Linked DNA regions of Roseivirga sp. BDSF3-8. The protein of the gene in region 1 interacts with the protein of each later gene in a pairwise test. Links are inferred from orthologs where the notes say so. Each region holds a gene or a part of one and is shown on either strand. Other genes may lie near its edges. The genes, in order: AB9P05_RS06030 and groL.

Region 1 (3,123 bases):
GAACAATCTCGCAGCGCCCGGTGGTGGACTTTAGCTGGAGGTTAATGTCCTCGTAATGGTTGCCGTTGTCTACGGTAAACTGGACACGCTGATTCTGAGCGTTTCCGGTATGTGCGTAAAGTAAGCTAAAACAGCAGAGGACCCCTAAAATTTTACCCATAGGTATATAGCAAATAAATCTTATAGGCGTTCCGGGATAAGCCTAGCAGGCACCCGGACTACTGATTGTATTACGGTCTGATTGATAAGGGGTTACAGCATACTTGAAAAAACACAAAAAAACCCCGGTAAACCGGGGTATAATCTTATTTATCTTCAATAAAGATCTAAAAAAATTCTTTCATACGCTCGAAGAATCCTTTCTCGTTCTTCCCCGGTTTAGGGGTGAAATTGGGTGATTCTCTCAGGCGCTCAAGGAGTTCCTTCTCCTCTTTACTGAGGCTTTTGGGTGTCCAGACGTTCACATATATGAGCTGGTCACCAGTGCCGTAGCCATCTAGCTCTTTAATGCCTTTGCCTCTAAGTCTTAAAACTTTACCGCTTTGAGTGCCTGGCTCTATCTTGATCTTGACCTTACCATCAATAGTAGGTACTTCGACCTGGGTGCCAAGGGCAGCATCGGCGAAGTTAATGTACAGATCAAAGATGATGTTATTTCCCTCACGCTTGAGCTCATCGTCTTCTACACCTTCTACAAGAATGAGAAGATCACCGGGTACACCTCCACCGGGAGCCATATTACCTTTACCGGACATGCTTAGCTGCATCCCGTCACTTACACCGGCAGGAATCTTCACATTGATAACCTCTTCCTGTGGCTTCAGGCCTGAGGGGTCGACTCCATTAGGACGCTGGTCTACTACCTGACCGCTGCCATTACAGGCTGTACAGGTGGTGGCTGAGACCATCTGGCCGAGCATGGTATTAACTACTTTGCGCTGCTGGCCTGAGCCGTTACAGGTAGGGCATGACTTGAAGGTAACTCCGTCGGCCATAACCATACGGTTTACCTTGATCTTTTTATCGGCTCCGTGAGCCATTTCCTTGAGGGTAAGCTTTAGCTTTATACGCAGGTTGGTCCCTTTACGCACTCTGCGGCCACGGCCACCTCCGGAGAAGAAGCTCTCGAAGGGATTGCCGCCTCCACCGAAGATATCCCCGAACTGGGAGAATATATCATCCATGGACATGCCGCCTCCTCCACCGAAGCCACCTCCGTTTACACCCTGATGACCGAAGCGGTCATAGCGCTGGCGCTTCTCATCGTTACTGAGAACTTCGTAGGCTTCGGCAGCTTCTTTAAATTTATCTTCAGCAGATGGATCTCCCTGATTCTTATCGGGATGAAACTTGATGGCTATTTTCCGATAGGCCTTCTTAATCTCATCCTTAGAAGCAGAGCGCTCCAGTCCCAGAATTTCGTAATAGTCTCTTTTGGTCATAATTTATGATCCGATTACCACTTTTGCGTAGCGTATCACTTTTTCTTCGAGGGTATAGCCCTTTTCGATAACGTCTACGATCTTTCCTTTAAGTTTTTCTTCAGGTGCGGGTATTTGGGTAATGGCTTCATGCACTTCGGGGTCGAAGTCGTCTCCTGCTTTTGTGCCCATAGGCTTTACGCCTTTAGACTCAAGGGCTTTTTTGAACTTATTGATGATGAGCTCCATGCCTTGATCCAGCTCTTCGCCCTTTTCTTTATGGGCTTTTTGCGCCCGCTCAAAATCATCAATAACAGGCAGAAGGGATACTACGAGGCTCTCGTTGGCTGTTTTGACCATTTCGAGCTTTTCCCGGCTGGTTCTTCTCCTGAAGTTTTCAAATTCAGAATAGAGGCGCAGGTACTTGTCTTTGAATTCCGTCAGTTCTACCTGCAGTTTCTCTGTTTCTGTCTTTTCGTCACCACTCTCTGCCTTTTCGGCAGTCTCTTCGTTTTCTTCGCCAGTAGCTTTACCGGCAACGTCCTCAGCAGCGTCGTTTTCTTCTACACTGGTGTTTTCTGCCGCTTTCATATTTTCCTGTTCGTTAAACTCGACTTTCTCTTTGCTCATATCCTATCGCTTTTTAATAGGTCGATTCAATTTTCTCAATTATGTTGCCAACTTGATTATACCTGTCAAGATGGCACCTTACTCATCTTCCAGCGCCTGATCGTAGCGGGTGAGTGTCTCCCATATGAGGTCTTTCAGTGAATCTATTCCCTTGCCTGTAACAGAGGAAATAAATAATGCCGGTATGCCCTGGGGAAGTTCTGCTTTCATCTCTTCTATCAGCTCCTGGTCCAGCATATCTGCCTTTGATACGGCTAGGAGACGATCTTTATCGAGTAGCTCGGGATTGTATTTTCCGAGTTCCTTCAGCAGAACCTGGTATTCCTCAGCTACATTATCCGCATCGGCGGGTACGAGAAAGAGGAGGATGGAATTTCGCTCAATGTGTCTGAGAAACCTTAGTCCGAGCCCTTTCCCCTCGGCAGCTCCTTCGATAATACCGGGAATATCGGCCATTACGAAAGACTTGAAGTCGCGATATCCCACTACGCCGAGGTTAGGGACGAGGGTGGTGAATGGATAGTCAGCTATTTCAGGCCTGGCTGCAGAAACAGCGCTGAGGAGGGTGGATTTACCAGCATTGGGAAAGCCTACGAGTCCTACATCGGCAAGGAGTTTAAGCTCCAGAATAATCCATACTTCCTGTCCGGGTTCACCGGGCTGTGCATGTCTGGGGGCCTGGTTGGTGCTGCTTTTGAAGTGGTCGTTGCCGAGCCCTCCGCGGCCGCCCGGGGTAAGTATTGCCTCCTGACCGTCTTCTGTAATTTCAAGAAGTTTATCGCCTGTCTCGGCTACACGTGCGACGGTACCCAGGGGTACCTCGAGGATAATATCTTCTCCATCGGCACCGGTTCGTTTGCCTCCCTCACCGGGCTTTCCATTACCGGCGATCACATGCTTTTTATATTTAAGGTGGAGCAATGTCCAAAGCTGGGCATTACCTCTGAGAATAATGTGCCCGCCACGACCGCCGTCGCCTCCGTCGGGGCCTCCTTTAGGAACGAACTTTTCCCTGCGGAAATGAGCGGAACCAGCGCCGCCGGCTCCTGAGCGGGAACAAAATTTTACGTAA
Region 2 (3,275 bases), 3.5 Mb from region 1 along the record:
GGGAGCCGCTGCAGACGGTATGTCTGCGATGTATTGGCTGGTACTTGCCTACCTGTTCCATACACTCGGTGAGCTGGCCCTGTCTCCTGTGGCACTCTCTTATATTACAAAGCTTGCGCCCGCCCGTATGGTAGCTTCTGTGATGGGGGTATACTTTGCCGTTACAGGACTTGGTAATAAGCTTGCCGGAGCCCTTGGAGAATGGGCTCAAAGCCTTGGAGAGCTTCAAATCTTTGGGGGTATTGCGGTTACCACTATTGCACTTGGTTTGCTTTTGATGCTTTTCTCTAAGCGACTTAATAAACTAAGCCACGGAGCTGAAGACGCTTCCCTGGATGAAGACGATGCGGAAAGAGTAGAAGAGGCCCAGCTAACTGACGCAGAGATTCGTCCTTAAGCTGGCATACAATAAGATTTCAAGAGCCACTCGCTTTTAGCGGGTGGCTTTTTTGTGTATTAAATATAAGTGGTAATAAATTGGCTTTTTTGAAGTATTAGTATATTTTTAGAATAATTTAAATTAATCTGTTATTTCTATCGTCATCAGCCAGCAATATTTATGACGGAGGTTTTTCAAATAAGGCCTGAAAGTTCGGACAGGACCCTTCTGCAGTTTCAAGGGCAGCTTGATCAGGGCAAAATCGACGATCTGATCATCAATGCCGAAGCAATCCTTCGAAACTCTGAACCTGATGTTAAAGTCAGAAAAAAAGTTTTTAGTATTTTAGTGGAAATATTCAGAAAACTGGAGCGCCTGAGTGACCAGGGCCATACTACCCGTGTTACCTGGTATTATGATGAAGAGGATGAAGATATGCAAGAGAGCGGAGAGGACTTTAAAGAAATCATCCGTCTTCCGGTTGAAATGGTCGTCATGAATAGCTGAATAGCTTAGACCTAGTTAAAAACATAGCCAAGCTTATAATTACTGGCATAAAAAAAAGAAAGGCTGCTTACGATTGTAAGCAGCCTTTCTTTTTTTCAACGGAAGGAAGCATTACATCATGCCACCCATGCCGCCACCCATTGGAGGCATGCCGCCACCTGCAGGACCTCCATCTTCTTCAGGCTCATCAGCTACTACACATTCGGTAGTCAGCAGGAGAGAAGCAATAGAAGCTGCATTTTCCAATGCAAGGCGAGATACTTTCGTAGGGTCAATGATGCCTACAGAAATCAGATTCTCGAACTTATTCTCGCGGGCGTTATATCCGTAGTCACCCTGGTTGTTACGTACTTCATTTACGATCACGCTACCTTCACCACCGGCGTTAGATACGATTGTTCTAAGAGGAGCTTCAAGTGCCAGGCGAATGATATTCACACCAGTGCTCTGATCTTCGTTTTCTGTATCTACTGAGTCCAGAGAAGTCAGTGAACGAATGAAGGCTACTCCACCACCTGGAATGATACCTTCTTCTACAGCAGCTCTTGTTGCATGCAGGGCGTCATCCACGCGGTCTTTCTTCTCTTTCATTTCAACCTCAGTAGCTGCGCCTATGTATAGGATAGCAACACCACCACTAAGTTTAGCAAGACGCTCCTGGAGCTTCTCACGATCGTAGTCAGACGTAGTGCTTTCCATCTGAGCTTTGATCTCAGCTACACGGGCTTCGATATTGGAAGATTCACCGGCACCATTTACGATGGTCGTGTTATCCTTATCGATATTTACTTTTTCGGCAGTACCAAGATAGTCAATAGTTGCATTTTCGAGTTTGTATCCTCTTTCTTCCGAGATGACAGTACCACCTGTAAGGATGGCAATATCCTCGAGCATAGCTTTTCTTCTGTCGCCGAAACCAGGAGCCTTAACAGCAGCAACTTTCAGTGCACCACGGATCTTGTTTACAACTAGGGTAGCAAGGGCTTCACCATCTACTTCTTCAGAGATGATAAGAAGAGGTTTTCCAGTCTGAGCAACTGCTTCAAGAACAGGAAGAAGCTCCTTCATCGCGCTGATCTTTTTATCATAGATCAGGATGTAAGGATTCTCAAGCTCAGCTTCCATTTTCTCTGTGTTAGTCACAAAGTAAGGAGACTGATATCCGCGGTCGAATTGCATACCTTCAACCGTTTTGATCTCAGTTTCGGTACCTTTAGCTTCCTCAACAGTGATCACGCCATCAGTACCAACTTTCGCCATCGCATCGGCAATCATTTTACCGATCTCTTTGTCGTTATTGGCAGAGATGCTGGCAACCTGAGCAATTTCGTTGTTATCAGAAATCTGACGGCTCTGCTCCTTAAGGTTAGCAACAACAGCCTGGACAGCTTTCTCTATACCTCTCTTAAGATCCATCGGGTTGGCACCAGCTGCTACGTTCTTGATACCGTGAGCAAAGATAGCCTGAGTAAGCACGGTAGCTGTAGTAGTACCATCACCTGCATCATCGGCAGTTTTAGAGGCAACTTCTTTTACAAGTTGAGCACCCATATTTTCGATAGCGTCTTTCAGCTCAATTTCTTTTGCTACAGACACACCATCCTTTGTGATAGTGGGGGCTCCGAATTTTTTATCAAGGATAACATTACGTCCCTTAGGACCAAGGGTTACCTTAACTGCATCAGCCAGGCGGTCTACACCTTTTTTTAACTTTTCCCTTGCTTCTGAGTCGAAGAAAATGTTTTTGGCCATATTTAAAATGCTTTAGAATAAATGTTTTTTGAATTAAGTAAGTAGGGTGGGGTCAGACCGGATTATACGATCGCAAAAATATCTGACTCTCTCATTATAAGGTATTCCCTGCCTTCAACAGTGATTTCAGTACCTGCGTACTTACCATAGAGGATTTTATCTCCTACCTGAACGGTTAATGGCTCATCCTTTTTGCCATTTCCTACAGCAACTACTTCACCCTGCTGAGGCTTCTCCTTAGCTGTATCAGGAATAATGATACCGGAAGCGGTTTTTTCTTCTGCTGCAGCAGGTGCAACCACCACTCTGTCTGCAAGAGGCTTAATGTTCAATTTTGACATTGTTCAGACTATTAGAGATTAAGTTAATTCTCAATTAAAAATATAATTATCCGTATTGCATTTCCTGTGCCAAATCACTTTTTCGACCTATTTGTCAGGTTTTCAGGACATTTTTTCAGTAAAAATTACGTCATAAAGTCCTACCGGCTAATGTACTGACATTGTTGCGGGTTGCGTTATTATTTGGCTATAGCTATTTTATTTAAAATTAAGTTTTGTTAGATAAATATAGGCTGCATGAAGAGATTGGATGATGATTGGGTAGTGAAAGATCTTATTGATCTGGAATACAAAAA

Evidence for each region.
Region 2: the proteins of AB9P05_RS06030 (region 1) and groL interact in binary tests that used the Escherichia coli proteins (3 or more experiments, as listed by UniProt). The link is inferred for Roseivirga sp. BDSF3-8 from one-to-one orthologs.

Annotation. Positions count from the first base shown.
Region 1 is NZ_JBGNFV010000001.1:1,508,523-1,511,645, forward strand. The notes cover bases 249-3,044. They hold AB9P05_RS06030 (nucleotide exchange factor GrpE), read right to left. Parts: upstream 2,052-3,044; coding sequence 1,446-2,051; downstream 249-1,445. Other genes in these bases: dnaJ (molecular chaperone DnaJ), read right to left, coding at 327-1,442; obgE (GTPase ObgE), read right to left, coding at 2,130-3,044. Also shown: AB9P05_RS06020 (hypothetical protein), read right to left, coding at 1-160; more of obgE, read right to left, coding at 3,045-3,123. UniProt on the Escherichia coli protein: Participates actively in the response to hyperosmotic and heat shock by preventing the aggregation of stress-denatured proteins, in association with DnaK and GrpE. It is the nucleotide exchange factor for DnaK and may function as a thermosensor.
Region 2 is NZ_JBGNFV010000001.1:5,035,272-5,038,546, reverse strand. The notes cover bases 319-3,266. They hold groL (chaperonin GroEL), read right to left. Parts: upstream 2,639-3,266; coding sequence 998-2,638; downstream 319-997. Other genes in these bases: AB9P05_RS20840 (hypothetical protein), read left to right, coding at 3,217-3,266; groES (co-chaperone GroES), read right to left, coding at 2,701-2,979; AB9P05_RS20855 (SiaC family regulatory phosphoprotein), read left to right, coding at 560-886; AB9P05_RS20860 (peptide MFS transporter), read left to right, coding at 319-397. Outside these bases: more of AB9P05_RS20860, read left to right, coding at 1-318; more of AB9P05_RS20840, read left to right, coding at 3,267-3,275.